4 regions of the Blautia luti genome follow, and region 1 is predicted to be linked to each of the others. Evidence: riboswitches for the same ligand, from Rfam matches in the RefSeq annotation. Region 1 holds a riboswitch; each other region holds the start of a gene.

Region 1 (7,502 bases):
GCCGTTTTCTTGTGTAAAATTCCTGATTGATTTCAAAAAGGTTACTAAATGTTACAGAAATTTAAACTTTTTCCTGGATAAACCTTGCGTTTAGCGTAATTATATGTTAATATATACGGGAATTGAATTAGATATTGCAAAAATATTACATGATAGAAAAGAGATGGTTACTGCTTATACGCCGAAATCCGTAGCATACCGAGAGAAATGTCTTGTCGGGCATGGAGTGAACAGTAACAAGAAATATGAAAAGGTGAGAGGTCATGAAGAAAAGAATTGTATGTCTGACATTGGCGCTTATGATGAGCACAATGCAGGTTGTCAGTGTAAGCGCATCCAGAGAAGATGAATTAAGAGAAGAGCAGGCGATCACAAGCCAGCAGCTTGATGCTACCTATTCCCGTATGGATGAGCTGGCAAATGCGAAAGCACAGCTTGAGAGTGAAATCTCTGAACTGGATTCCAGCCTTGTGAGCGTAATGGTTTCCATTGACACTCTTAAGAACGATATTGATAATAAAGAAGTAGACATTATTAAAACCAAGCAGGATCTGGCGAAAGCACAGAAAGCCCGTGATACACAGTATGAGAACATGAAGAAACGTATCCAGTGTCTGTATGAACAGGGCGGAGACACTGCATGGTTCCAGATGATGTTGAATTCAGAGGATCTCAGTGATCTGCTCACAAGAGCTGAGAATACACAGCAGATGTATGAGCAGGACAGAAAGAACCTGGATAAATATGTAAATACTATTGAAGAAGTAAAGAATCTGAAAGCTCAGTATGAATCAGATAAAGCAGAACTGGAAGAAATGAAATCTTCTTATGAAGAACAGTCCTATGTACTGCAGTGTCAGATCGACGAGAAAAAATCTGCATCCGCAGACTATGAGAACGAGATCGCATATGCACAGCAGCAGGCTACAGAATATGCCAACCTTCTTGCAGAACAGACAGCAGAGATCGAGAGACTGGAAGCTGAGAGAATTGCAGCAGAGGAAGAGGCAAGACGCCAGGCTGAAGAAGAAGCAGCAAGGCAGGCGGCTGAGGCAGCAGCTGCAGAAGCAGCTGAAGAAGAAGCAGAAGCTGAGGAAGCAGACGAAGAAACTTCAGATGATGTAGAATATGATGAAGATGGAAATGTGATCGAAGATACAGAAGATACTTCAGATGATGTGGAATATGACGAAGACGGCAATGTGATCGATAACACAGATTCCTCTGAAGATGATACAGAAGAAACTTCTGACGATGTGGAATATGACGAGTACGGAAACGTGATCGATTCCGATAACACAGTATCCCAGGAGGAATATGAAAGCCAGCAGTCCGCTTCCAGCTCAGAAAGCTCTTCCTCTTCAGGATCAGGATCTGCTGTAGTGGATTACGCTACGCAGTTCGTAGGAAATCCGTATGTATGGGGTGGAACAAGCCTTACAAACGGTGCTGACTGCTCGGGTTTCGTACAGAGTGTATATGCCAACTTCGGTGTAAGCCTTCCGAGAACATCTTATGAACAGCAGAATGCAGGTACAGAAGTATCCTACGCAGATGCACAGCCAGGAGATCTGATCTGCTACGGCGGTCATGTAGCCATTTATATGGGCAACGGACAGATCGTACATGCGTCTAACTCCGTAGACGGTATCAAGATCAGTGATAATGCAGCATACAGAACAATTGTATCTGTAAGAAGACTGGTATAAAAACAAACACATACAGGGCCATGGAGATCACATATTCTCCGTGGCCTTTTTATGTCATAAGAAATTACTTCATAATGTTTCTGTGACATAAGAATCTCTCCGACAGGATCCTTTTTGTATTCTGAAAAATCATATAGGAAAATCGTATAAAACATTGATAAATAGTTGACATTCCGCAGAGTTAGTGTTACTATAACGTCAGTATAATTCCATACAGAACATATTAAGTGCTGATACCGTAAAAGAAACGGTACAGAGAGAGGGAATCAGGTGAGAAACCTGAGCGATCCGGTCACTGTAACAGAGGAGCGAATCTCGAGAATCCATTGTGCCATAGCATGAGAAGGAGAGAGGAGCGATGAGCCTGGAGCCAGGAAACCTGCTTGGTATGGCGAGGTTAAACTTCCGTGTAAAGTGTAACAACCAACTCCGTTGAATCCGCAGCTTCGGAGTGTTGTCTGCTTTTCGATGAAGGCAGACATTTTTTATGGAATGCGCCTGTTCTTTATGAATTATACATGATTAAATGGCAGGCGATACTACTTCGGATTTATTCGTTCCCTCCGCGCACTCATGAACGGATTTTTATTCTACCCCGGAGTAGCATCGCTCCCTCTTTTTTTAGGAGAAAATAAAAAGCGCGGCTACAGAAGAAGGAGACGAAGATGGATAAACCGTATTGGGAAGGTAAGGAGTATTCTTATTTCAGCCATAAGAAGTGTGAATTTTTTCCATGTCATAAAGGTGCGGATCCGGAAGATTTTAATTGTCTGTTCTGCTATTGTCCATTATATGCACTTGGAGATAAATGCGGTGGAAATTTCCGGTATACAGATACAGGACTGAAGGACTGTACGAACTGCCAGCTTCCTCATAAACGCAGGAATTACGGCTATGTAACAGGTAAATATCAGGAACTTGCAGAAATGATGAAAGCTGTAAAGAATAATCAGACAGAGAAATAAATTACATTGAAATATATGAGAAAGATAAAAGAACCGACGGATTTTCCGGTGAGGTTCTTTTTTTGTGAAAAAAGTGGACTTTTAATAAAAAAAGAAACAAAAGTAGTAAAAAAGCAACAAATATAAAGAGAAAAAATTGGTAAAACATGTCAATTGACTGAAAATAACAGACGGACGTACAATGGTAACAGAAGAATAAAGAAAGGTCGTGAATATATGTTAAGAAACATACCGCCAATCCTCTCACCTGAGCTCCTGAAGGTTCTGGCAGAAATGGGCCATGGAGACAGACTGGTGATCGGAGATGCCAATTTTGCAGCTGCATCAATGGCGAAAAACAGTATCCTCATCCGCTGTGATGGATTAAAGGCAACAGAACTTATGGATGCCATCCTGACACTGATGCCGCTGGATGATTTTGTAGACAAGCCTGTAATGATCATGGACAAAGAGCCGCGTCATGCTGACCTGGAATGCCCTGTATGGGACGAATTTAAACAGATCGTTGCCAAATATGATCCCAGAGGTGCAGATGCCTGCGGAATGATCTCCAGAAAGGATTTCTATAAAGAAGCGAAAGAAGCCTATGCAGTGATCGCCACTACGGAAACTGCATTTTATGCATGTACAATATTGCAAAAAGGCTGCCTTTGATAAAATACAACAAAAACGGAAAAAAAACAACATATCATCCAAAATAGCAGATATCTGTACAGATAACTGCTATTTTTAATTATAAAAAGATTGAAAATTAATTAACAATATAGAATTTGTGCGAAAAAAACAAAGCGAAAATTAGCACATATGCACAAGGATAGCGCCTTGTTCGGTGATTTTGACTTAGAAATACAGATAAAAATTGGAATTTTTGTTCAAAACATAAAGACGATAATTGGATAAAAGTACTAAAAAGCAAAAAAACGAACAAAATGACACATTAGTATGTTTACAAAATTGGTAATATGTGTTAATATAAACTCACAAAAACAAAAAAGCTTCGGCAAAATACCTAAAAAGGAGGAATATCATGAAGAAAAAATTAATCGCAGCGTTACTCTCAGCAGCTATGGTGGTTTCAGCAGTACCTGTATTCGCAAGTGATGCGGCAGCAGACGAGGAAACAACAGAGAGCAGTACCGAATCTCCGGTAGCGGGCAAGAAGATAGCATATATCATGTACATGTCATCAGCAACTATCTTCCAGATGTGGTCGGATTCATTTACCGCAACAGCAGAGAAACTTGGTATGGAAGCAAGCACATTCTTCTGCAACGATAATGCAGATACATGGAAGAGCACCATTGAGCAGTGCGCACAGGGCGGATATGATGGATTAATGGTTTCTCATGGCGGTCAGGAATATGCTTATGATTTCCTGTCAGGAATTCTGGAACAGTATCCGGATTTAAAGATTGTTACATTTGATACCCCGTTTAAAGATGCAAACGGTGAAACTGCTAAGATCGATGGTGTTACACAGTTCTTCCAGCAGGATGCAGGATTTGCAGAATCTCTGGTTCAGACTATTCTCGATATGTATCCGGAGAAAACAGAAGCCGGCGAGCCTGTAAACATTCTTCAGGTTCAGCAGGGTGCTGGATATAACAGCCCGTTTGACCGTCGTCAGACAGGTTATGAACCATTTGAAACAGATGGAAAGATTAAGACTGTTGAAAGAATCGCACCGATCGATGATCAGAATGCTACATCATCCATGCGTGACGTTACAGCAGCTACATTACAGAAATACAGTGCAGACGAGATCGATGGTATCTGGTGCTGCTACGATGCATATGCACAGGGTGTATATCAGGCATTGCGTGAAGCAAACTCCGATATCCCAATGGTATCTGTAGATATCTGTAATGAAGATATTCAGTTCATGCAGGAAGGAAAGAACTGGAAAGCCTGCGCTACTACAAACTGGACATCTAACGGAGAATTTGCATGCCGTGTATTAGCACTTGAGATGGCAGATCAGTATGATGACATTGCAGCAGCTTCCTGCTACTATGAAGATCCGGGTGCATGGATGGAAATTCCTTCAGTTATCGTTACCCAGGAAATGGTTACTTCTAAGGACGGCATAAATATTGAAAACCTGGCAGAAGTTGCTGGAGAAGATTACTCCGATACTTCCTGGATGCCTACATGTGACTGGATGGAAGCAACACTTGGACACTAAGCCTTTAGGGAGAACAGTATTTAATACTGAAAATATCTAAGTAAAGTGAGGCGTCGGGGTTGAGGCTCCGACGCCGCTTTTTCCGTACTGGATTATCTGTGGCGGAAAAGAATTACGGAAAAGAGGGAATATATGGATAAAATCACACTTGGAACACGAAAAGTTTCCATAGAATTTCCTGGTGTAAAAGCTCTTTCAGATGTAGATTTCGAGATTTCAACCGGTACGATCCATGCAGTTATGGGCGCCAATGGAGCAGGTAAATCCACATTGATGAAAGTTCTGGCGGGTTCTAATCCGGATTACACAGGAGAGGTTTTATATAACGGAAACGTCGTGGAATTGAGAAATCCGGCTGCCGCAAAGAAACTAGGCATCCAGATTGTATATCAGGAAGTTGATATGGCGTTGATCCCAACACTTTCAGTAGCTGAGAATGTAATGTTTAATGATATGGTCATGAACATGGGGCATAAACAGTTTATCAATTATGGAAAAATTAGAAAAGATGCAAAAGAAGCTCTGGCCCGCCTGAATATTAATATTGATGTAAAGAGATGGTGTGGTACACTGACACTGGCGCAGAAACAGATGGTCCTGATAGCACGTGCGGTTCAGAATTCATGTAATTTCCTGATACTGGATGAGCCGACAGCACCATTATCAGATACGGAAACAGAGGAACTGTTCCGTGTTGTAAAACATTTAAGAGAAACAGAAAATATTGCTATTATCTTTATTACACATCGTATCCAGGAGGTCCTTCGAATCTGTGATTCTTACACAGTTATGAGAAACGGACAAGTTGTGGATACCACTCCGATCACACCACAGACAACTTCGAAAGAGATCGTTGATAAAATGCTTGGACGTTCTTTCGAAGAGAATTTCCCGAAAGAAACATGTGAGATTGGAGAGAAATCATTTGTCATAGAACATCTGTCTGAACGGGAAAATCGTGTAAAAGATGTGTCTATGTATGTTAGAAAAGGAGAAATCGTCGGACTTGCCGGTCTGGTAGGTGCAGGGAAAACAGAACTTTGTAAAACTATTTTCGGTGCATACCATAAATCGGGAGGTACGCTTACATTAAATGGCAAGGAGCTTAAGATCAAGAATCCGTCCGATGCCGTAAAGAACAGAATTGCGCTGGTACCTGAGGAACGACGTAAAGAGGGCGTACTTGTTGCAGAGACAGTAACCTTTAATGTATCTGCCGCATGCCTTGGGGATTTCTGTACCATGTCTTTCGTAAATGACCGCGAGACAGCACAGAAAGCAAAAGAATATGTAGAGAGTCTTAGTATTAAGACCCCTTCAGTAAAACAGAAGGTTGCATACCTTTCAGGAGGAAACCAGCAGAAAGTTGCTGTTGCCAAATGGCTGGCAGCAGACTGTGATGTATATATTTTTGATGAACCTACAAAAGGTGTAGACGTTGGTGCGAAGCAGGAGATCTTCCATCTGATCAATCAGATCGCGAAAGACGGAAACTGTGTCATCTATGCTACCTGCGAGAACTCGGAGCTGTTATCCATAACAGACCGTATGTATGTCATGTTTGACGGCAGGATCATGGCAGAACTTGAAACTGCAAAAACCACCGAAGATGAGATCATGCATTATGCTACAGGTTCGGAGGAGAAATATGCAGGCTGATATCTGTAAAGATATCAGGCATCAATGTATTGGGAGGAAAATAATATGGTTCAGAATTCAAAGATGAAAACGATTGGGAAAGGATTGCTGAGCTGGGCTGCTGTGATCGTTCTGGCAGTTTCAGTTATCATCTTTACCACTATCAGAGGTACAGCATTTTTTTCAGTTAACAACCTGATGAATATTCTTCGATCCATGTCTGTAGTTACGATTTTTGCTCTTGCAGCAACAGTATCTATGGCACCGGATGGATTCGATATGTCAGCCGGAACGCTGGGTACATTCAGTGCCTATGTTTTCGCAGCACTGTTCCTGTGGTTCGGAGCTCCGCTGTGGCTGGCAATTGTTCTTACAATTGCGTTTACAATGGTAATGTATCTGCTGACAATGTTCCTGATTCTTGTATGCAAGATTCCGGATATGCTGGCAACCTGTGCGTTGCAGTTCGTACATGCAGGTCTTGGCCTTGCTTTTACAGGTGGTAGTGCTGTATCAGCTGGTCTGAGTGCTCCGAAATGGTTCGGTGCATTCCACGGAGGAGATATCACACCTATCCGTAAAGGATGGACAAACGGTTCTATGAACATCGGTAAATCCCCGTATATCATTATCATCATGCTTCTCTGCGTAGTAGTATGCTGGGTACTTCTGGAAAGAACCAAACATGGTCGTTACTTATATGCAATGGGCGGAAACAAAACCGCAGCAAAACTTTCCGGTATCAATGTTAAGAAATACAGATTTATGGCAGGTATGTTCGCAGCTGTATTTATCGCAGTTGCAGGTATCGTTGTATGTTCCCGTAACTCCGCAGCACAGATCAACAGCTGTGACAGTTATCTGATGAGCTCCCTGGCAGCAGTATTTATCGGACGTTCTGTAGGTGGAGCTGAGAGACCAAACGCACTTGGAACAGTTGTAGGTGCTCTTCTTATTTCCACACTGGAAAATGGTCTGACAATGTGCGGTGTTGTTTACTATGTA
Region 2 (7,502 bases), 1.5 Mb from region 1:
CAAGAGATGATGAAGTAATCGATAATATGCAGCAGGCACTTGACCGTGCAGTAGATAACGGTGTCAAGAACCTGGTTGTACAGCCTACACATCTGATGCATGGTGCTGAATATGATGAGATGGTAGATGCTGTTAACGGATACAAAGATAAATTTGAATCTATAGCAATCGCAGAGCCGATGCTTGGTGAAGTTGGCGATGACGCTACTGTTATCAACGATGACAAGAAAGCAGTTGCACAGGCAATTACAGATACTGCATGCAAGGAAGCTGGATTCGATGATATGAAAGCAGCAGCAGATGCTGGTACAGCATTTGTATTCATGGGACATGGTACATCTCATACAGCTAACGTAACATATGATCAGATGCAGACACAGATGGAAGACCTTGGACTTACAAACGCTTTCATTGGTACTGTAGAAGGTAAGCCGGAAGATACAGCCTGCGAAGAGGTTATCGCGAAAGTAAAAGATGCAGGATTCAAGAATGTAATCCTTCGTCCTCTGATGGTTGTTGCCGGTGACCACGCTAACAACGATATGGCAGGCGATGATGATGATTCCTGGAAGAGCCAGTTCGAAGCATCTGGAGCATTTGACAGTGTTGAATGCCAGATCGAAGGACTTGGAAGAATCGAAGCAGTAGAAGATCTCTATGTAGAACATACACAGGCAGCTATCGATTCCATTGGAACATCTGATGAAGAGACAACAGACGATGCAGAGGCAGAATCTACAGATGATGCTGCAGCTGATGATACTGCAACAGATGATGCTGCAGAAGAAACAACAGACGCTGAATAATTTTTCAGTTAATCAGAATTTCAGACTGCCCGGATACTTTTATAAGTCTCCGGGCAGATATATTTTCAGAAAAAAGGAGAATCTATTATGAAAAAACGTTCCGTTGCCATGATGATGTCAATGCTTGCACTGTCTGCAGCGCTTGTAAGTACAACTCCTGTTATGGCGAAAACAGATGACACAGAGGAAACAACGACAGAGGAGACCACAGAAGAAGCTGAGGATGGAGAAGCAAAATCAGAAGATGCAGCGAAATCCCAGACTCTCGAAGATGGCGTCTATACAGCTGAGTTTGATACAGACAGCAGTATGTTCCATGTAAACGAAGCTATGGATGGTAAAGGAACCCTGACTGTAAAGGATGGAAAAATGACAATCCATGTATCACTGGCATCCAAAAAAATTGTAAATCTTTTTGCAGGAACTGCTGAAGATGCACAGAAAGAGGGCGCAGAATTATTGGAACCAACTTCTGACAAAGTGACATACAGCGATGGGATGTCTGAAGAGGTATATGGCTTTGATATTCCGGTACCTGCCATTGATGAGGAATTTCAGGTAGCACTGATCGGAACAAAGGGCAAATGGTATGATCATAAAGTAAGCGTTAAGAATCCTGTGAAGGAAGAAGACACAGAGGTTTCCGATGATGCAGAGAAAGATACAGAAAAAACAGAAGGCAAAAAAATCGCAGATCTTGGGGTAGAGGACGGAAGTTATACTGCAGAAGTAACACTTACAGGTGGAACAGGCAGAGCAACTGTAGACTCTCCGGCAGCTATTGAGATCAAAGGAGATGAAGCTACTGCAACCATCGTATGGAGCAGCCCATATTATGACTATATGCTGGTCAATGATGAGAAGTATTTACCTGTAAATAAAGACGGCAATTCCACATTTGAAATTCCGATTGCAGAGTTCGATACAGAGATGGAAGTAACAGCAGATACTACAGCTATGAGTCAGCCTCATGCAATTGACTATACCTTAAACTTTGATTCTTCCACTCTGAAGGAAGCAGAGAAGAAAGATGCGAAATAATAAAGCAGTATAATAAAAACAACCTGCCGGTTTTCCGGCAGGTTGTTTTAGGTTATACTGCTTATTTTACTTTGATGGTAATGGTTGCAGTTTTCTTGGAACCGTCAGTAGCTTTGGCTGTGATTTTTACAGTGCCTTTTTTACCTTTGACAGCTGTTACTTTACCCTTGGAATTAACAGTGGCAATCTTTGTATTGCTGGATGTCCAGGTAAGTTTGGTGTTTGCTTTTCCGTTCTGAGTGGAAACTTTAGCTTTTAATGTTGTGCTCTTGCCGGCTTTGATGGTAGTAGTTCCGGAAAGTTTGATGCTCTTTACAGAACCCTTCATGCAGGTAAGAGTTACTTTTCCGTACTTCTTGCTTCCGTCTTTGGCAGTAGCAGTGATAGTTACAGTTTTGCCTCCTGCGTTCTTTTTGAAGGTTACAAGACCCTTGGAGTCAACAGTAGCATATTTGGTATTGCTGGACTTCCATGTTACAGCCTTGTTGGTAGCCTTGGAAGGAGTTACAGTGGCTTTCAGCTGTACTTTCTTGCCTGCTGCTACATTGCGGGAAGGAGTAGCTGAAACAGCAACTTTTGTTACTTTTACAACTGCTTTCTTAACAGTAACGGTACATGTGGCTTCTACATTGCCAGCCTTTGCAGTGATTACTGCTGTACCTTCTTTAACAGCTGTTACAGTACCATTTTCGGATACTTTGGCAACTTTTGCGTTGCTGGAAGACCATTCTACAGCATCAGTGGTATCTGATGGTGCAACGGTTGCTTTCAGTGTAAAGGATTTACCTGGTTTAAGATTTTTCTTAACTGTATTCAGAGTGATCTCTGTAGCAGGAACCTTAACAGTAACAGTACATTCGGCTTTCACATTGCCGGCAGTAGCAGTGATCACAGCTGTACCTTCTTTGATACCTGTTACAGTACCATCTTCGGATACTGTAGCTACAGTTTCGTCACTGGAAGACCATGTTACGGCATCAGTGGTATCAGCAGGAGTAACAGTAGCTGTCAATTTAAATGTTGTGCCTGCATCCAGTGTCTGGCTGTCTGTGTCCAGAGTGATCTCTGTAGCAGGAACCGATACTGGTGTGACGGTAAGAGTGCTGTTTGTTTTACTGATATTGAAGATACGTTCATACCAGGAGTCATTTCTTACAGAGTGGAAAGAAATGACAACATCTTTTTCAAGGTTATCAGATTTGAATCCATCACCGTCCCCGGAGCCTTCTCTTACTACAAGATCTGCCTTGGTATCAGTGATAGGGGTTGTAGTATCAGCCTTTGCTGCATCTTCAGCGGAACCGATGAAAACTTTATCAAAGCTGGTACTGCCCATGGTCAGATGAAGCACTTCTTCATATCCGTTGGAGTTTGGTCCACCAATGGTTTCCAGGGTAGCAGCATTCAGCCTAAACATTTTAACACTGTTTGATACTGTCAGCTCTCTGGTATAATCATAATCGCCGGTAACCAGAGTCTTGGCTTCTGTATCAATGACTGCCTGACGAGGATAGAAAGCTCTTTCCAGAGTTGATTCACCGTTCTCAAATTTGGTGAGATATTTATTGGAAATAGCTACCAGAGGAAGGTAGGTTTCACCATCTGAAACAGGAATGGTAAATGTCCATACACCATTAACTTCTTCACCTTTGATCCAGTTCTCCTGATTGTTTCCGTTGGCAACGGCTTCTTCATAAGTTCCCTTGTACAGATAATGGTAACCCTTTCCGCTTAAAGTGATGGTCAGAGTTGTACCTGTTTCATCTTTTCTGTAAAGTGCAGAAGTAACTTTGAACATTCCTGTGTTGTTGGTAGGTGTCAGCTGGGCTTTAATAACAGTGGCCGGAACTACATGAATATCAGAAGCTACAGCGTCGGGTTCTGTGGTATCTGCCATAGAAGTGGTATCAAACTGAAGTGCATAGATCTTTCTGTCCCATTGTTTCGGTGGCTTTTTCCACGGGTCAGTCAGATTCTTCTCACTGCTGTATGCCACATAGAGTGTATCAGTAAGAGATTTCACTGGAACTGTATACCAGAGTTCTTTGGTGCCGTCGTCCTTGGTGATGGTTGTAGCCTGATACCAGTCGACTTCATGATTATATACTGCCTCGCGGCTGGTCTCCTCATTGTCATCTGCGAAAGCGATGTAATCTCTTACATCCGAAGTGCTCTGCATACGAACCAGATAAGTTCCATCATCCTGCTGGGTAACAACTACGTTTTTAAAAGCATAGATACCAGTGGTTTTGCCACCTACGGTAACATTGATGGAATGAGTGCGGGATTCTGCATCAGCCTGGTCAGAAACATTTTCTTCAGCGGTGTATTCTACCTCACCTGCGCTGAATACGTCTGTATCCGTAGTGGCTGAATCAAAATCTTCTGAAGCAGAAGCCTCTGTTTCGGCAGAAGTTTCCTCTTCCGGTGTATCTGTAAATTCTGCGCTTGCTGTAAAGTCCGGATTCTCCGCAAAAGCCGGAACTGCAGAAGCAATTGGTGTAGCTGCGACTGATGCGCTGAGCAGCAGTGCAAGCAGGATTTTTCTTCTTTGCTTCATATATATTCTCCTTGCCTATTGATATATTCAGACACGTTTCCGCATGTGTCTGTGGATGGGACTGTTCCGCAGAAATTCATACAATCCAATTCTCATGATAGCACTAAAATTGTTAAAAAACAACAAAATATAAGAAAATAATAGTATATATGCTGTATACTGGTAACTGTTCACACACCACTATCCCGCGAGGCGTTTTGGCATGAATATGCCAAATATATGTGGATCATGAAAACCATTCTGCACTATGTTTATTGTGAAGAGATTATAGTGGAATGCTTGCACAGTACAGTGATATTTGCTATAATGTAAAGAAATATAGGAACTTCAGTGCCAGTATTTCTGGGCAAAAGGGAATCAGGTGTAAGTCCTGAACGATCCGGTCACTGTAAGCATAAGAGATGACCATAACAGCCATTGCATAAGATGTGAGAAGGCATGGTCAGGCAGTTAATTTGTAAGTCAGGAAACCTGCTGAAGGATCAGTGAATCGCTTCCGATGAAAGCAGAAATTCACAAAAACGAAACATCCGGCCGTCAGGAAAGAGATGTTTTATTTGTGCGAATAAAGTCTACTCATCTAAAAGGGAGTAGGCTTTTTTGTGAGAAAGTATACTTTTGAGAAAGTACAGTCCTATATTGTAATCTTAATTATAAAAAAGGAGAGAAAAAGTATGCAGGCGAAAAAATTTCTTGCCACTCTGCTCGCAGTGACAATGACCGCAGCGCCCACAGTTCCGTATCCAGTATCCGCGGCAGAAACCGAGGTGCACGGAGAAAATGACAGACAGGTACAGGAAGAAGAACAAAGTACAGAGGAAACTACACAGACAGAAAGCACAGAAGATACAGAACAGGAGATACAGCTGAATGAAGAATTCCTGCAGATCCTGTCAAAAACGGCAGTCTGGGATGGAGATTCTATTCTGATCGATGTTGTATCAGCAAACACAGAATACAATAAACTTTATATCGGCAGCCGTACAGATGAGGAAAAGGATCCGGTGATCGAAGGCGTGCAGGATGAAGAAGGAAATTATCATTACCGTTTCTACATTGATCCTGCAGATCTGGGAAAAAAGGCAGCCTATGTTCCATGCAGCACAGACACCGGCGAATGGTATGATGCAGAAGATCTTTATCTGCAGCTTCCTGAAGAGGCAGAGCAGGAAACAGGGGATGATGTAGGCGATGATATAGAGAATACAGCGGACAACGACGCGCAGGATGCAGAGGACACAGCAGACACAGAAGATACTTCCTCAGATGATGAAGCAGACAGCAGTACCGTAGATGATGAAAACGGAACACTTTCCCCATCACACGGTGATTCCCAGGAGGATTCCATGTGGAAGATCGATGGTCTGGAAGAAGACAGTGATGAGGCAGATGAAGATTTTTACAGGATTGACGGCCTGGAGGAAGACTCTGAAGATGCAGAAGAAACTCAGAATACAGAAGAATCTGAAGATCCAGCAGGACCTCTGGTATCAGCAGCTTTCCAGGCGATGACAGATGGAACCTATCAGGCAGATGATTTCTCCTTTACAGGAGGAACAGGAAAGACGAAGATCACCTGCGAGAATATTATCGTACGGGATGGAATGCTTTATGCAACCATTAAATTCAGCAGCACCAAATTTATCCGTCTGATCGTAGGCGGTGTAGAATATCAGTCGACCAGCAATGAAGGCGGATCTTACTTCGAGATTCCTGTGAAGGTAAATACGGATATGGATATCACTGGCACCACTATTGCCATGGAAGAACCCCATGATATCACTTATACCATACATATTACCAAGGAAGGTTTTGTAAATCCTTCCATTACACCGATGCCGGGTCCAACAGCTACCCCGGTACCTGTAAAAACGCCAACTCCAACGCCCAAGCCAACAGCGACTCCTACCCCGAAGCCTACTCAGACGCCGTCCACTACTGTACCGAAAGACGGAACTTATACAGGATCTGTAGAGCATATATCCGGTACGGCCACTATGTTTAAGATCATTGACTGTAAGATCAAAGTCAAAAAGGGAAAGATCACAGCTACGATCACATTAAGCGGCACAGGCTATGACAAGCTGTTTTTGGGAACAAAGAAAGCAGCCCTGAAAGCAAGTGACAGTAAACTGATCCCATATAAAGTGAATAAAAATGGCCAGTATACCTATGAAGTACCGCTGTCAGGTTTGAATAAAGACATTAAATTGGCAGCACGTTCCCACCGTTATTATGAAGCCGGTGAGAAAGATAAGATGTGGTATGATCATACTCTGAAATTTACGGCAGATACCGGAAATTCAGGAAGTGCAACCCCTACCCCGACTCCAACCCGGACTCCAGCTAAGACACCGACGCCAAGTCCGACTCCAACTCCGTCTTCAGGCGGTGAAAGCGGAACAGGTGGTGGAAGCAATTCCGGAGGCGGAGGCAGCACTGGCGGTAATACCTCAGGTGGAAACAATAATTATTCCTCGAAGACAGACGGCCAGACCAGCCAGGTAGATTCTTCAGCAGGAGGATTAAAGGACGGCGAATACGGTTCCGGAGATTTCTCTTTCTCATGGGAAGGTGGAACAGGAACTCATGGTCTGAATATTACCTGTGACAAGATCAGTGTAGAAAGCGGACAGGCATGGGCATATGTTACATTCAGCAGCAGTAAATGGATTTATCTGAAGGCAAGCGGAAATCAGTATGATCCGGTAGAACAGGGAAGTGATTACACAACCTTCAAGATCCCTGTACAGTTAAATGCCAACAATAAAGTAGTAGGCTGCACCACAGCCATGTCCAAACCATATGAGATCGAATATACTCTCTATTTCGGTATGGATATTCCGGACAGCAGCTCAGGCAGCGGCAGTACTTCTTCTGTCAGTGCAAAATCAGCAGCTGGCACAGACAGTTCCAAGAAAGTAGAAAAAGGGGAAGAAGCCGAAACAGATGCAGGTACTGTATACATGGATGAGAATGCACCGAAGATCACAGGTCTGGAATACCAGAGTTCTCTGAAACTGGAGCATTCTAAATTGTTTAAACTTCATTATTATAATAATGATATGACGGTCCTGGAAATTACTGTGAAAGAG
Region 3 (7,502 bases), 1.4 Mb from region 1:
TTATGGAATGATCGGTACATCAGGACTTCGTATGCTGGTAGACAACAAAGTAGATTACAGCAAATCCAGAAATCTTACGCTGACATCTGTTGTGTTTATCGTAGGTCTTTCCGGAATCGCCCTGAACCTGGGAAATGTAAAACTGACAGGTATGGTTCTGGCATGTGTAGTTGGTATGGCATTGAGCCTGGTATTCTATATCCTGGACAAACTTCATTTGACAAATGATCAGTGATGATCAGGTGGACTTTGCAGTTGAGCTAAAAATCAATAAAAAGCTGTTATGCCGTAACAAGGCATCGGTTGGATGAAAAGAGGAAACCTTCGGGCGAAATGCCTGGAGGTTTTTTTGAACCAATTTTTATGTATAACAGTATAAAACAGTTGACAACAGTTATATACTGTTATATACTGTTATACAGATGGAGGAGACACATATGCATATAATTATCAATAATTCATCCATGGTACCTATTTATGAACAGATTATGGATCAGATAAAAACTGCCATTATAAAGGGAGAGCTACATCCAGACACCGTGTTACCGTCTGTCCGCAGTCTGTCAAAGGAGCTGAAGATCAGTGCTCTGACAGTCAAGAAAGCCTATGATAATCTGGAAGAAGAGGGATTTACCGTAACTGTTCATGGAAAAGGAACCTACGTTGCAGCTACAAATAGAGACCTGATGAGAGAAGAACAGCTTAAGGAAGTGGAGAGTGACCTGGAACAGGCAGTTTCAAAGGGAAGAAGATTTGGGCTGAACGATAAGGAAATCAGAGATCTTTTTGAAATGATCATGGAGGACTAAGACATGTTGAAAATCAGTCATTTGCAGAAACATTACAGAGGTTTTTCGCTGGACTGTTCTATGGAAGTACAGCCTGGGATGATTACAGGACTTATTGGAAGAAATGGTTCCGGGAAATCCACAACATTTAAAGCTTTGCTCGGCTTGATTCATCCGGATGGCGGAGAGATAGAGGTCTTTGGGAAAAAGGCAGAAGAGCTTAAGCCGGAGGATAAGCAGAAACTGGGAGTTGTTTTTGCAGATTCAGGCTTCAGTATGTATCTGACAGCAGCGGGCGTGGCCAATATTATGAAAAGCATATATCCGGATTTTGACAGAGAGAAATTCCTGCAGCAGTGCAGAAGATTCAATCTGCCCACAGACAAGAAAATCAAAGAATTTTCCACTGGTATGAAAGCAAAGTTTAAAGTACTGGCAGCATTAAGCCATAAGGCAGAACTGCTGATTCTGGATGAGCCCACAGTTGGTCTGGATGTGATCGCCAGGGATGAGGTGCTGAACATGCTGAGAGAATATATGGAAGAAAATGAAAGCAGTTCTATTCTGATCAGTTCCCATATTTCATCAGATCTGGAGAGTCTTTGTGACGATTTTTATATGATCCATGCCGGAAAAATTATTCTTCATGAGGATACAGATGTACTGCTGTCAGATTATGCAGTTCTTAAAGTTTCAGAAGAAGAGTACGAAAAACTGGATCAGCAATACCTTATTAAGATCCGGAAAGAGGCTTATGGATACAGGTGTCTGACAAACCAGAAACAATTTTATATGGAAAATTATCCGGATGTTGTAATTGAGAATGGAAAGATTGATGATCTGGTAGTGATGATGGAGGAACAGGTATGAAGGGATTATTTGTAAAGGATATAGAACTGATGAAACAGCAGAAACAGTTTTTTATCCTGGTTGTTGTAATGGAAGTCATCCTGAATCTGGCAGGAAGCGGGAGTGTCAGTTTTGCTACAGGATATTTTACGTTTGTCACAGCAATTTTTGCCATTACGACTATAAGTTATGATGAGTTTGATAATGGTCTTGCATTTCTTATGACCTTGCCGGTTACCAGAAAACAATATGTGGCAGAGAAATATCTGCTGGGAGCAGGGCTTACGGCTGCAGCGTGGGGAATTACAACGATAACGGGAGTGATCTGCAAAGGCGTGGCAGAGCTTCAGGGGGACCTGAGTGAGACTATCATCGACAGCCTGATATACATTCCACTGGCACTTCTTATGTTGACGGCATCACTCCCGCTTGTAATACATTTTGGAGCGGAAAAAGGACGTTATATTGCAATGGTCATGTGGGCTATTATAATTGCCGTAGTTTATAGTCTGATAAAAACAATTGGACTTTCAGCAGACGCAGTCGATGCATGGCTGAATGGACTGAACCGGGGAATGGTATTGGCCGGAGCTGTATTGTTTACAGTAATTGTATATATGGGATCTTATTGGGGTAGTGTACGGCTTATGGAGAAGAAAGAATTTTGATGTGTCTCGAATATAGTTGTAATTATAAATGCAGTGTGCTAAAATTATATCAGCGTAATTGAATAGCTGTTAAGTGAACATTATCATATGCAGATTCTGTGTATGATAATGTGAGAGGGAATCAGGTGAAATGCCTGAACGGTTGCGGCCACTGTATACAGAAAAAAGCGGGATTGTAATATGTCATTGCATAAATATGTGAGAAGGCGGAATCCGGCTGCCAGAGAGTATCTGGAAATATTTCTGATACAACATTCATGAACTGCTGAAGCATGGATGTTGTATCAGTTTTTATTTTGTGGAAACTTTCTGTGATCTGTGAGTCAGGAAACCTGCCTGACAGTGTAAAGAAGGAGCTTCCGTAAAAAGTATCCGTTATTTTTATCACTTCTATTTTACTTTTTCTGAAGTTCCATCTTTTCGGTTACACGAACAAGTAAACGACATATACGAAAAGAGAGGAAGTCAAATGAAAAACAGGTATTTATCTACAAGAATTATGGCAATTATGATGGCAGCAGCTATGGTAGTTTCCGCAGCTCCGGCAGCTTTTGCAGCAGAGAGAGCAGACTCTGAGACGATCAAAGAGGACAACCAGCCGGCAGCAGATGCAGATGCAGACGCACAGGATTCAGCAGATGCAGATAAAACAGCAGACGCAGAAGGTACAAAGACAGAATATCCTCTGACCATCACAACCTATGATTATGATGGAAATGAAATTGAAACAACCTATGAAAAGGCACCGGAGAAAGTTCTTGCTGTATATCAGGGAAGCATTGAAACTATGCTGAAACTTGGACTGGAAGACCGCCTTGTAGCTACAGCGGGTCTTGATAATGAAGTTCCGGATGATCTCAAAGAAGCATTCTCTAAAACAAATTATCTTGATGAATTTACCCCATCCCTTGAGACTGTAACGATGTTGGAGCCAGACATGATCTTATCCTGGAGTTCCCTGTTCTCTGATAAAAACCTCGGAAATGTAACAGACTGGATCGACAAAGGCTGCAACGCCTATTACAACACAAACACACGCCCTGACGGAGACAGAACTCTGGAAAATGAATTTACAGATATTTTAAACCTTGGAAAGATTTTTGATGTACAGGACAAAGCACAGGCAATCGTAGATGATGCAAAGGCAGTGATCGATAAAACTCTTACAGCAACAGCAGATGTAGAAGAGAAACCAAGCGTAATGGTTTTGGAACCTCTTGGAGAAGATATCACAAACTATGGTGCAAAGAGCCTTGGTGGAGATATGGTAACACAGTTAGGTGCGACTCTGGCAAACCCGGATGCTTCTACAGTTGGAAAAGAAGATATTATTGCAGCAAATCCTGACGTAATTTTCGTAGTATATATGCCATATGCAGGAGATGATCCGGAAACAGTTAAGAATGACCAGCTTGCAGTTATTCAGGATGACGAAGCACTTCAGAGTCTTGACGCTGTAAAGAACGGTCGTGTTTATCCGATCATGCTCAGCGAGATGTATGCAAGTGCAACACGTACACAGGATGGAATCGAAACATTTGCAAAAGGATTATACCCGGACGTTAATCTTGACTGATTGAGGAAAATACAGTGAAAGAACAGGTTTCACAGACAAAAAAAGGCAGTGTGCTCAGAACATCCATGTATGTGGCAGTCCTCATCGGACTTGCAGGATTTCTTATTTTTTCCATACTTGCGGCGATTACTTTTGGTAATGCTGATCTGTCGCTGAAGGATGTGTACAGTGTCATTGTTTATAAATTATTTCATATAAAAAGTCTGTCTGCCTATGCAGAAGGTGCAATTCACGATGTTGTATGGCTGATCCGACTGCCCAGAGTCCTGTTGGCTCTGGCAGTTGGAATGGCTCTTTCTGTATGTGGCGTAGTAATGCAGGCGATCGTGCAGAACCCGCTGGCAGATCCTTATGTACTGGGTATTTCATCTGGTGCATCCCTTGGTGCAACGCTGGCAATCATGCTCGGAATCGGAAGCTTTCTTGGCGGGAACTCTGTCGGAGTTACTGCTTTTATTGGCGCGATGATCACCTCCTTTGCAGTTATTGCTATTGCAAATATGGGAGGAAAGGCAACATCAGCTAAGCTGATCCTTGCCGGAATGGCGGTCAGTGCGGTATGCTCTGCTTTTTCAAATTTTGTTATTTACATTACAAATGACAAAAATGCAGCTACGGAAGTTATGAAATGGAGCATGGGAAGTCTTGCAGGGGCAAGCTGGGCCAGAGTAGGTGTGATGCTTCCGGTTACTCTGATATGTGTGGTCATCTTCTGGACACAGTATCGAAATCTGAATCTGATGCTTTTGGGAGATGAAGTTTCTATCACACTTGGAACAGATTTACACAGATTGAGAACATTTTACCTGATTGTTGCTTCTGTAATGATTGGATTTGCCGTATATTGTGCTGGCGTGATCGGATTTGTAGGACTTGTGATTCCTCATGTAGTCAGGATTCTGTTTGGAACTGACCACAGAAGATTACTTCCACTGAGCGCACTTCTTGGCGCGTCTTTTCTGATCTGGTGTGATGTGGCATGTCGTGTGATCCTGAAGAATTCTGAGATGCCGATTGGTGTGCTGGTATCAATTATCGGTGCTCCATGCTTTATTTATCTGCTTGTGCGGAAATCCTATGGATTTGGAGGTAGCAAGTAATGAAGATCACTACAAAAGATATTCAGGTTGGATTTCACGCCCGACAGATATTAAAAGGCATTTCCATAGAGTCACAGGACAAAGAACTGGTAGGAATCATCGGGCCAAATGGAAGCGGAAAGTCGACGTTGTTAAAATGTATCTACCGTATTCTGAAGCCAGATGCAGGTGCTGTTTATCTGGATGGAGAGGAACTTCATTCTATGAGTGTCAAGAGTTCTGCAAGGAAAATGGCGGTTGTGGCACAGCATAATTACTACAATTTTGATTTCACAGTGCGAGAGGTTGTCCTTATGGGACGTGCACCACATAAAAAAACACTGGAACGAGATAATGCGAAAGATTATCAGATTGTGGATGAAGCATTGAGAACGGTGCAGATGGAGACGTTTGCAGACCGCACATTCTCGACTCTTTCAGGTGGAGAACAGCAGAGAGTAATTCTGGCAAGGGCACTGGCACAGCAGACACCTGCACTGATTCTTGACGAGCCGACGAACCATCTGGACATTACACATCAGATCATGCTGATGGAACTGGTAAAGAAGCTTAACGTAACTGTAATATCAGCTATCCATGATCTGAATATTGCGGCGGCATACTGCGATAAGATTTATGTATTGAAAGATGGTGTGCTGGAAGGATATGGAACTCCACAGGAAGTACTCACTCCGGAGCTGATCAAAAGGATTTACCAGGTAGATTCGGAAGTGGTAAATGACAGCCGCGGGAAGATGCATATTTTATTTTTATAATATGAGAATTGACAGGCCAGAGTCAGGAATGTTTTGACTCTGGCCTGCTGTATATGGGGGAATAAAGATGAATAAGATAGGAATTTTAACGTGTATTCATACTAATAATGTATGCGCCAGAGTTGGATGCCTGGCAGCATTTCAGAACAGAACCGATTTCTTTCAGGATTATCCGGAAGATACCTGTCTGGCAGCAATGATGACCTGCAATGGATGCAAAGACGCCAACCCGACAGACCCCATAGAAGACAAAGGAATCCTGGAAAAGATAGACAGACTGGTCAGCGAAAAGATCAGTGCCATCCACGTAGGTGTCTGTCGTCTCCCGGATGGAAAGCATGAATGTCCAAGGATGACACAGATCTGCAATATGATAGAAAAACGTGGAATCAAAGTGATCAGAGGAACACATAAAGAATAAAAAAGTTTCTATACAATTTATAAAATAAAAAGAATATAAAATGCCTTGAATATGGAGCTTAAAATTAATTGTGATATGAAATAAATGAACGTATAATAGCAGAACTCTATTGGATTTCTCTATATCAGTATGTTAAAATAATTAACTGATAAAGCTGACAGATAGAACGTTAAAAAATATATACTGATTATTCATAAGAAAAAAGGAGTTCTAAATATACTATGGAGAAACTTGTTGTAGGTATCCTTGCCCACGTAGATGCAGGTAAGACTACGTTGTCGGAGGGAATTTTATATTTAACGGGAAAAATCCGTAAGCTGGGGCGTGTGGATCATAAGGATGCGTATCTGGACACTTATAACCTGGAGAGGGAGCGTGGAATTACGATTTTTTCCAAGCAGGCGGAGTTTGAACTGGGGAACAGGGGGATAACTTTGCTGGATACGCCGGGGCATGTGGATTTCTCGGCGGAAATGGAGAGGACACTGCAGGTTCTGGATTATGCCATTCTTGTGATAAATGGAGCGGATGGTGTGCAGGGGCATACCATGACCTTATGGAGACTTCTGGCAAGATACCAGATCCCTACATTTCTGTTTATCAATAAAATGGACCAGGATGGAACAGATAAAGAGAAAATTCTGGCAGAATTAAAGAAGCGATTAAGTGATAATTGCGTTGATTTCACCTGGGAAAAATCAGATCTGCAGTCTCAGTTTCTGGAAGATATTTCTGTCTGTGATGAAGAACTGCTTGAAAAATATCTGGAAATAGAGGAAATATCAACATCAGATATCCGAAAAGTAATCAAAGAGCGAAAACTTTTCCCATGTTTCTTCGGTTCTGCTCTGAAAATGACAGGGGTAGAAGAATTCCTTCATGGGCTGGAAAAATACTGTGAGACACCAGAATATCCTTCAGAGTTTGGTGCAAAAGTATTCAAGATTGCCAGAGACGATCAGGGCAATCGTTTAAGCTATATGAAAATCACCGGAGGAACATTGAAGGTAAAGGAACTTCTCACAGATACAGAGAAGGCAGATCAGATCCGTATCTATTCCGGTGCGAAATTTGAACTGGCAAAAGAAGCTCCGGCAGGAACTATCTGCGCAGTAACCGGCCTGTCCCAGACACATCCGGGACAGGGATTTGGAATTGAACGGGAATCTGAGATGCCAGTTCTGGAACCTGTATTAAATTACAGAATTCTGCTTCCTGAGGACTGTGATGTTCACCAGATGCTTAAGAAACTCAAAGAGCTGGAAGAGGAGGAACCGGAACTTCACATTGTATGGAACGAACAGCTTGGAGAAATCCATGCCATGCTGATGGGTGAGGTTCAGAT
Region 4 (7,502 bases), 960 kb from region 1:
AGGAAAACCTGCCTGGATATAATCACGGTAGTAGTCAGCGAACATTTCCATCTCTGAAGAATCCGGATCATATACGATGACACCAATTGTATGCGCCTCACCATCTGCATAGGTTTCAGCGGCAGCCCAGGCAGGGGGTGTAACTCCAAGCACAAGAGCTGCACTCAGTGTCAGACTGATAAACTTTCTTCTCATTACACCTTCCCCCTTTCCTTCAATTTTTCAGATGCTCCTCCACATAGAAACAAGCTGCTTCATGTCCGGGAGCAATTTCTTTCAGCTTCGGCATCTCTGCCTTACATCTGTCAATACAATGCTCGCAGCGGTTCTGGAAAGGGCAGCCCTTAGGTACATCCAGAGGACTTGGTGCTTCACTCTCGATACTCTGGATTTTCTGACTGGGATCCATGTGGATTGAGAACTGTGCACCCAGAAGTGCCTGTGTATACGGATGTACTGCATGCTCTGTAACATCTTCACCGGGAATAACCTCTACGATATTTCCCAGATACATAACAGCGATCTGATGGGCAAAAGAGCGGATCAGCGCCAGGTCATGACAGATAAAAAGCATGCTGATATTTTTTTCTTTCTGAAGTCGTACCAGAAGCTCGATCACAGATTCCTGTACGGAAACGTCCAGTGCAGATGTCGCCTCATCACAAACCAGGATCTCCGGTTCCAGTGAAAGCGCTCTTGCAATACTGATTCTCTGTCTCTGTCCACCACTCATGTTGTGCGGATAACGATCTACGAAATCACCCGGCAGTTCTACCATTTCCAGCAGTTCTCTTGCTTTGGCTTCTTTTTCGCTTTTCTTTAATTTTCCGAAATTGATCAGCGGCTCTGTAAGGATATCCACGATCTTCATCTTCGGGTTAAATGATGCCAGCGGATCCTGGAAAACCATCTGCATGTTCTGGCGGTTTAACCATGTTTCTTTCCTGGAAAGATCAGCAAGGTTTTTGCCATGATACAGAATCTCACCGCTGGTAGGCTTGTCGAGGGAGATGACCATTCTTACGAATGTGGATTTACCGCATCCACTCTCTCCTACAATTCCTAATGTCTTGCCTTTATATACATTAAGGTTAATGTCATTGCAGGCTGTCAGTGTCCGTCCATGGGATGCCGGAAACTGTTTTACGATGTGCTTTGCACTCAGCACGATATCTGATTCCTTAAACAAAACGGCGTCCCTCCATTTCCGGTACTGCTGCCAGAAGTTTCTTTGTATAATCACTTGTCGGATGATTCATAACCTCATCCCTTGTTCCCTGATCCACGACTTTTCCGTGCTGCATAACGATCAGCTGATCCGCCATGTAAGCAGCTACACCAATGTTATGGGTTACGATGATGATACTTGTGTGAAAATCATCACGAAGTTCCATCATCTGACGTACGATCTGTGCCTGAGTGGTAACGTCCAGCGCACTGGTCGGTTCGTCTGCCAGAAGCAGTTCCGGATTAAAGGTCATTGCCATGGCGATACCGACACGCTGACGCATACCACCGGAAAGCTGATGAGGATAACTGTTCATGATATTCTCTGCTTCCGGAAGACGCATCTTCTCGATCATGCTGACACCCTTTTTCCATGCTTCTTCTTTTGACATTTTTGAATGAGTACAGATATATTCCACGAACTGGCTTCCAATCTTACGGATCGGATTCAGGGTTCCGCCGCAGTCCTGGAAGATCATGGATATACGTGTTCCTCTTAACTGTCTCCATTCATCCTTGGTATTGGTCAGCAGGGATTTTCCGTTAAAGAGGATATCTCCCTGTGTTACCTTACCGCCTCCGGCAAGTGCGCCGAGGACAGCTCTGATAACAGTGGTCTTTCCACTTCCACTCTCACCTACAACACTGATGATCTCGCCCTTCTTCATGTTCAGGTTGAAATGTTCGATGGTAGGTGCCTGCTTTCCATACTGGACTGAGAGATCCTTTATTTCAAGCATAAATTAACGCTCCTTTTTGATTAAGATTACTCAGCAAGTGTAATGTCTTTTGTCAGCCAGTAGTAATCCATCGGATACATCTTCACGCCTGTAACTCTCTTGTTGGAGAACAGATAAGTTGTCTCATATCCGAAGAATACAGTTGCTGCATCATCCATGATATCCTGCTGGATCTTGATGATCAGGTCTTTTCTTTCTTCTTCGTCAAATGTTCCTGCAAGCTCATCAAGAAGTTCATCTACTTCCGGATTATTGTATCCTGCTGTGTTGTTTGCAGATTTGCTGTACCAGTTTTCTCTTAAGTAGTTTTCCGGGTCACCTGTGTTTGCAACAAGTACGTTCCAGATAAGAAGGTCATACTGACCGGAATCTCTCATGTCGAGAAGTGTTTCATAACTTACTGTGTTCAGGTTTACATTGATACCGATATCTTTTAAGCTTGCCTGTGCTGCCTGTGCGTAAACACCAAGCTCTGCACGGCTTGTATAGATAACGAAATCAAGTGTCAGCGGATCTCCGTCCGGTGTTTCCACGAATCCGTCACCGTCTGTATCTTTGTATCCAGCTTCCTCAAGGATTGCTTTCGCACCTTCCGGATCATAGCTGTTCTCATCGTTCAGATCATCAAATCCGAAGTCAAGTGTCGGAGGTACCGGTGCTTTACCTGCTGTAGCTCCACCCTCAAGAAGAACGTCACAGTATGTCTGTTTATCAAGTCCGCGCAGAAGTGCCTGGCGAAGCGCTTTATCGCTGAGTGCACGACCTTCACTCTGGTTCATGAATGCGTATGTGGAACGCAGGGACTGAAGCTCCTGGATCTCATAATTGTCATTTCCTTCAAACTCAATAAGGTTCTCTGTCTTTAAGTTATAAGCGATATCGATCTCACCTGTCTGAAGAGCCATGGAACGTGTTGTCTGATCATCTACACATTTCAGTGTAACCTTATCCAGCGGCACTTCTCCATCCCAGTAATTCTCATTCTTAACCACAACGCAGGAGTCTGTAGGGCTGAAAGATTCTACTGCGTAAGGTCCTGTACAGATCGGTCCTTCCATTGCAAATGTAGAGTCATCTACGTTTGTATCTACGATCAGGAATAACGGGTCTGCAAGGCTTCCTGCCATGTTTGCGTTTGCTCTGTTTAAGTGGAAGATCAGGTTCTGTCCGTCAACTTCCATGCTGTCCAGGTCAAAGAACTCCTGTACACGGTCGCTCTTGTCAGCTGTACGCTGGATAGATGCCATTACCATCTCCGGTGTCATGTCATCACCGTTGGAGAATTTCACGCCTTCACGGATCTTGAATGTCCATGTAAGTCCGTCTTCGCTGTTTTCCCAGCTCTCTGCCAGACAAGGAACGATTTCACCGTTCTCATCGAATTTAGTAAGGCACTCACCAATAGCATAACGGGAAACAACCCAGCTGAAGTACTGCTCTGTAGGCTCCAGAGTATCAGCGAAGCTTGTTACACCGATTGTGATCTCTTTTGCATCTGCTGCGTGAGTTACAGTTGCCATGGAAAATGTCATTGTACATGCAAGTGCTACTGCTAAAACTTTTTTGAATAATGTGTTTTTCATATATTCCTCCTGAAAAAATTAGGTAAGTGGGATTCATTTCCACTTTATGGTTGATCATTTATCATTATTACTTGTGCAGAAGTCCGATTGCTGTCTGCACCGGTTGATTGTTACTCTATCTTACCTTATCTTCTACGGTTCAGTACGGAAGCCGCAGAACTTTTTATACCCGGCATTTTTTTACCATGCGGATATATTTGAGCTGTCCTCATTATATAAGAAACAACAGCCTGCTTTCTTACTCCTGTCTCGGATCGAGAACGTCACGGATGCTGTCACCAAGCATGTTGAAGATAACTACGCAGATCACGATCGCAATACCTGGGTAGATCATCAGCCAAGGTGCTTTTGCCATGTAAGTTCTTCCCTCGTTGAGCATCAGTCCCCATTCAGGTGTCGGCGCTGTAGCACCAAAACCAAGGAATGACAAGGATGCCAGCTCCAGCATCATGGTTCCGATATCTGCTGCTGCAGTTACTACCATCTGAGTAACCATGTTCGGGAGAACATGTACAAGCAGAATCTTCCATGTCTTGGTTCCGTTTACGACTGCTGCTTCAATATAAAGGTTTTTCTTTACTCTCAGTACCATGCTTCGTGCAAGACGGGCATATTTGGTCCAGCTTACTGCTGCAATGGAGATAACCGCATTTACAAGGTTCGGTCCCAGCATACCGGCGATTGCGATGGCAAGTACCAGACCAGGGAAAGAGATCATCATATCTGCGATACGCATGATCACACTGTCTATGATTCCACCGAAGTATCCGGCGATAACTCCAAGAAATGTACCGATCACAAAGATAACTGCTACCAGACATAATGTCATGACCAGAGAAGTTCTGGTTCCGAAGATCACTCGTGATAACAGGTCACGTCCCAGCTTGTCTGTTCCAAAGGGATGTGCAGAACTTGGCGCCTGAAGGGATTCCAGCATTACTGCATCCAGCGGGTCGTAGGGTGCGATCTGCGGAGCAAACACAGCTACACCGACTACCACCAGCGCCAGTATCGAAAAAAGGGTAAACTGCTTATTTTCTTTAAATACTTTCGCTAACTTCAATTATCTATCCTCCTTAAGTCTTGGATCCAGATAAGTATAGGACAGATCCACAAGCAGATTGATACACATATACAGGATAGCGATCCACAGTACATATCCCTGAACCAGCGGATAATCGCGGCAGGAGATTGCTTTGACTGCCATATTTCCCATACCAGGCCAGTTGTAGATGATCTCAACGACCGCAGTACCGCCAAGAAGACTTCCCAGAGAAAGTCCAAGCAGAGTTACCAGTGGGAGCATTACATTCGGAAGAACATGTCTCCAGAGGATTACGCTCTCTTTGATTCCTCTCATTCGTGCACCTGTTACATAATCCTGGTGAAGCTCCTCCAGAACCGCACTTCTTACCTGTCTTGTATATTTCGCAGACATGGCAAGGGCCAACGTAAGTGACGGCAGGATCATCGCCTTTAAGTCGGTGCTTCCTCCTGCTACATTTACCCAGCGAAGCTGTACACCGAAGATGCTAAGTAAGATCAGACCCAGCCAGAAGCTTGGTACGGACACCCCGATAAAAGTAATTCCTCTTACAAAATAGTCCGGGAATTTGTTCTGATACACTGCTGCCAGGATTCCCAATGGGATGGAAATCACGATCATCATCAGCAATGCCAGCAAAGACATCTTCAGGGTTGGCCAGAAACAGGATACAAGTTTCTGTACTACCGGCATCTTAAAGGAATAGGACTGTCCCATATCTCCGGTAAGCACACCCTTGAGCCAGCTTCCATACTGTACAAGAAACGGCTGGTCAAGACCCAGCTCATGTCTTGTCTGTTCCAGAAGCTCCGGTGTGGGAAGATTACCGCACTCTGTCAGCATGATCTCAGCCGGATCACCAGGAGACAGATAAGTCAGTCCAAAGGTCAGAAAACTGATACCGAAAAGGACGATCAGAATCTGCAGAAATCTTTTCCCGATTTGTTTTTTCGTCAAAATAATCTCCTTCCTACATCTTTCGTGAATTAAACCAATTTCAGAATTGTTACTGAGCGCCTTTTGTTCAGTAACGCGGAAAAATCCCCCCAGGGGGCTTAATTTTACGCAAAAAAATAGCCCGTATATAAAATACCATACATACGGACACAAAATGACACGAAAAAATTATGCTTCCTATCTACCGTAAGAATCATTCCTATCCCAATTGTAAGCAGTTCTCCTGACTTAAAATCATCACTTCGAAATCGCCTTCCCAGACCAACTTTAACTTCACATGGTCCAGTGACATTTATCATTACGAAGCTCCCTATTACAGTGACGGGATCGTACCGGACTTACACCGGTTTCTCTATTAATCCTTGCGGAACTTACAACGACTGGTTCAAAACCAATAAATGTTATTTATTTTTTGCCTGAACAGTATAAAACAACTTTTTATATTTTGTCTAGTATTTACGAAAAAAAATTGAATTGTATCAAAAAACATACAAAAAAAAGAACCCTGCCTGCAGGATTCTTCTTTCCACTGATGTCTCTCTTCTATATTAATTCAGTCCTTTAATATAATTGATCAGATCTTCTTTCTCGCTCTCAGTCAGCTTACGGACATTGGTAAATGCACTGACAAAATTCTTCAGAGAACCTTCATAAGAATCGTCAACGATCTGCTGAGCATAATTCTCGAAATATTTCTGCTTCGTAACGGCCGGAATATAGATCGCACGTTTACCGCTTTTGTCAATATTCAGAAAACCTTTCTGAGCAAGGCGTGTAAGGAATGTATTTACAGTCTGCTTTTTCCATTCTTTATTTGCCTCGTTATTAAAGTAATTCATAATCTCGGAAAAAGTCCCTGGTGTTTCTCTGGACCATAAATAATTCAAAATATAATATTCAGTTGCGCTCATCGCGTTGCGTACCATTATAAGTCCTCCTTATTAGTTATCTTTCTTGATATAGTACAACATATTTATATCTTATTATAATATAAATCTGCAAAGATTACCAGATGAAGATTTATACAAAAATCCAACTGCAAAATAGGCTATTTTTTTATACAGATGCTTCTTTGATCATACAATACTGCTTCAGTCCGAAATGAGGTTTCTCCACAATTCCATAAGTCTTGAAGCCGAAATGCTCATAGATGGGAACATTGTTGGGATTATGCGTTTCCAGGGAGATCAGCATCTTATGTTCCTGTGCATAATCGATCACTTCATCCATCAGAAGTTCTGCCAGTCCATGGTGCTGATGGCCCGGATCCACTGCCAGGTAAATTACATGAAGCCGTTCGGTCTGATGAAGCTGGTCCGTCCAGCTGGAATTCAGGTAATCCTTTCCCTGAACGAAATTCCAGAAGGTCTTCAGGCTGGGATCCTCTTTGATCAGCCAGCCATCTGTGGTAAGCATGGCCTTCGCCTCTGTGAGGCAGTACTCCAGGAAATTATAATGCTCTGTTTCATCAGAAACCACCAGAATACTGTTCAGTTCACTGCTGTCGGAATAGATCTCACAGGTGTGAAAAAACTCCGTCAGATCGCAGGAAAAAAGCTCCGGGAGAAGCCGTTCTCTGGTATCGTCATCAGGGATCAGTGCATGATATAACGGATCCTGGGCGAAGCAGACCGTCAGCAGTTTCTGCAATCGCGGCAAATCGTCTTCCTGTACTCTGTATAACTTATTGCTTTCCATATTATGTATAAATCTCCTTCAATTATTCTATAATATCAGAGTTAAAGTTCAAAAAGCCGTTCGTGCCTGCACGCTTTGACCCTAACATCCTTTTATTTCTTCCAGCATTACGTAAATCCTGGAAACCGATTGTTTCAGATAGCGGATATCATCTCTGTAGTAAGCTCTCTGTCTGCGCAGGGCAGCCTCCAGGCGGCGGATCTCTTCATCCAGTTCAGGCTCTTTTTCATTCATCCGCTCTTTCAGTTTCTG

Evidence for each region. Region 1 has a riboswitch for cobalamin ahead of R8695_RS13795 (cysteine-rich small domain-containing protein). Riboswitches for the same ligand answer to the same signal wherever they lie in the genome.
Region 2: linked by a shared signal. The riboswitch ahead of R8695_RS07100 (TroA family protein) and the one ahead of R8695_RS13795 (cysteine-rich small domain-containing protein) in region 1 are both predicted to bind cobalamin.
Region 3: linked by a shared signal. The riboswitch ahead of R8695_RS03005 (ABC transporter substrate-binding protein) and the one ahead of R8695_RS13795 (cysteine-rich small domain-containing protein) in region 1 are both predicted to bind cobalamin.
Region 4: linked by a shared signal. The riboswitch ahead of nikB (nickel ABC transporter permease) and the one ahead of R8695_RS13795 (cysteine-rich small domain-containing protein) in region 1 are both predicted to bind cobalamin.

The regions. Positions count from the first base shown of each region.
Region 1 covers NZ_AP028156.1:2,980,933-2,988,434, reverse strand. The annotation lists gene R8695_RS13800 (C40 family peptidase) at 264-1,709, shown strand; cobalamin riboswitch at 1,918-2,110, shown strand; gene R8695_RS13795 (cysteine-rich small domain-containing protein) at 2,375-2,674, shown strand; gene R8695_RS13790 (RbsD/FucU family protein) at 2,891-3,328, shown strand; gene R8695_RS13785 (substrate-binding domain-containing protein) at 3,702-4,859, shown strand; gene R8695_RS13780 (sugar ABC transporter ATP-binding protein) at 4,992-6,518, shown strand; gene R8695_RS13775 (ABC transporter permease) at 6,564-7,502, shown strand, end outside.
Region 2 covers NZ_AP028156.1:1,513,375-1,520,876, forward strand. The annotation lists gene R8695_RS07085 (sirohydrochlorin cobaltochelatase) at 1-806, shown strand, start outside; gene R8695_RS07090 (hypothetical protein) at 894-1,847, shown strand; gene R8695_RS07095 (Ig-like domain-containing protein) at 1,909-4,407, opposite strand; cobalamin riboswitch at 4,719-4,900, shown strand; gene R8695_RS07100 (TroA family protein) at 5,082-7,502, shown strand, end outside.
Region 3 covers NZ_AP028156.1:636,841-644,342, forward strand. The annotation lists gene uraA (uracil permease) at 1-235, shown strand, start outside; gene R8695_RS02990 (GntR family transcriptional regulator) at 438-809, shown strand; gene R8695_RS02995 (ABC transporter ATP-binding protein) at 813-1,658, shown strand; gene R8695_RS03000 (ABC-2 transporter permease) at 1,655-2,305, shown strand; cobalamin riboswitch at 2,386-2,659, shown strand; gene R8695_RS03005 (ABC transporter substrate-binding protein) at 2,775-3,881, shown strand; gene R8695_RS03010 (FecCD family ABC transporter permease) at 3,896-4,981, shown strand; gene R8695_RS03015 (ABC transporter ATP-binding protein) at 4,981-5,736, shown strand; gene R8695_RS03020 (CGGC domain-containing protein) at 5,804-6,157, shown strand; gene R8695_RS03025 (translation factor GTPase family protein) at 6,379-7,502, shown strand, end outside.
Region 4 covers NZ_AP028156.1:202,750-210,251, reverse strand. The annotation lists gene R8695_RS00960 (type 1 periplasmic-binding domain-containing protein) at 1-195, opposite strand, end outside; gene R8695_RS00955 (ABC transporter ATP-binding protein) at 215-1,189, opposite strand; gene R8695_RS00950 (ABC transporter ATP-binding protein) at 1,182-1,967, opposite strand; gene R8695_RS00945 (ABC transporter substrate-binding protein) at 1,994-3,550, opposite strand; gene nikC (nickel transporter permease) at 3,789-4,613, opposite strand; gene nikB (nickel ABC transporter permease) at 4,614-5,552, opposite strand; cobalamin riboswitch at 5,749-5,942, opposite strand; gene R8695_RS00930 (BlaI/MecI/CopY family transcriptional regulator) at 6,101-6,478, opposite strand; gene R8695_RS00925 (GNAT family N-acetyltransferase) at 6,609-7,250, opposite strand; gene R8695_RS00920 (M28 family peptidase) at 7,332-7,502, opposite strand, start outside.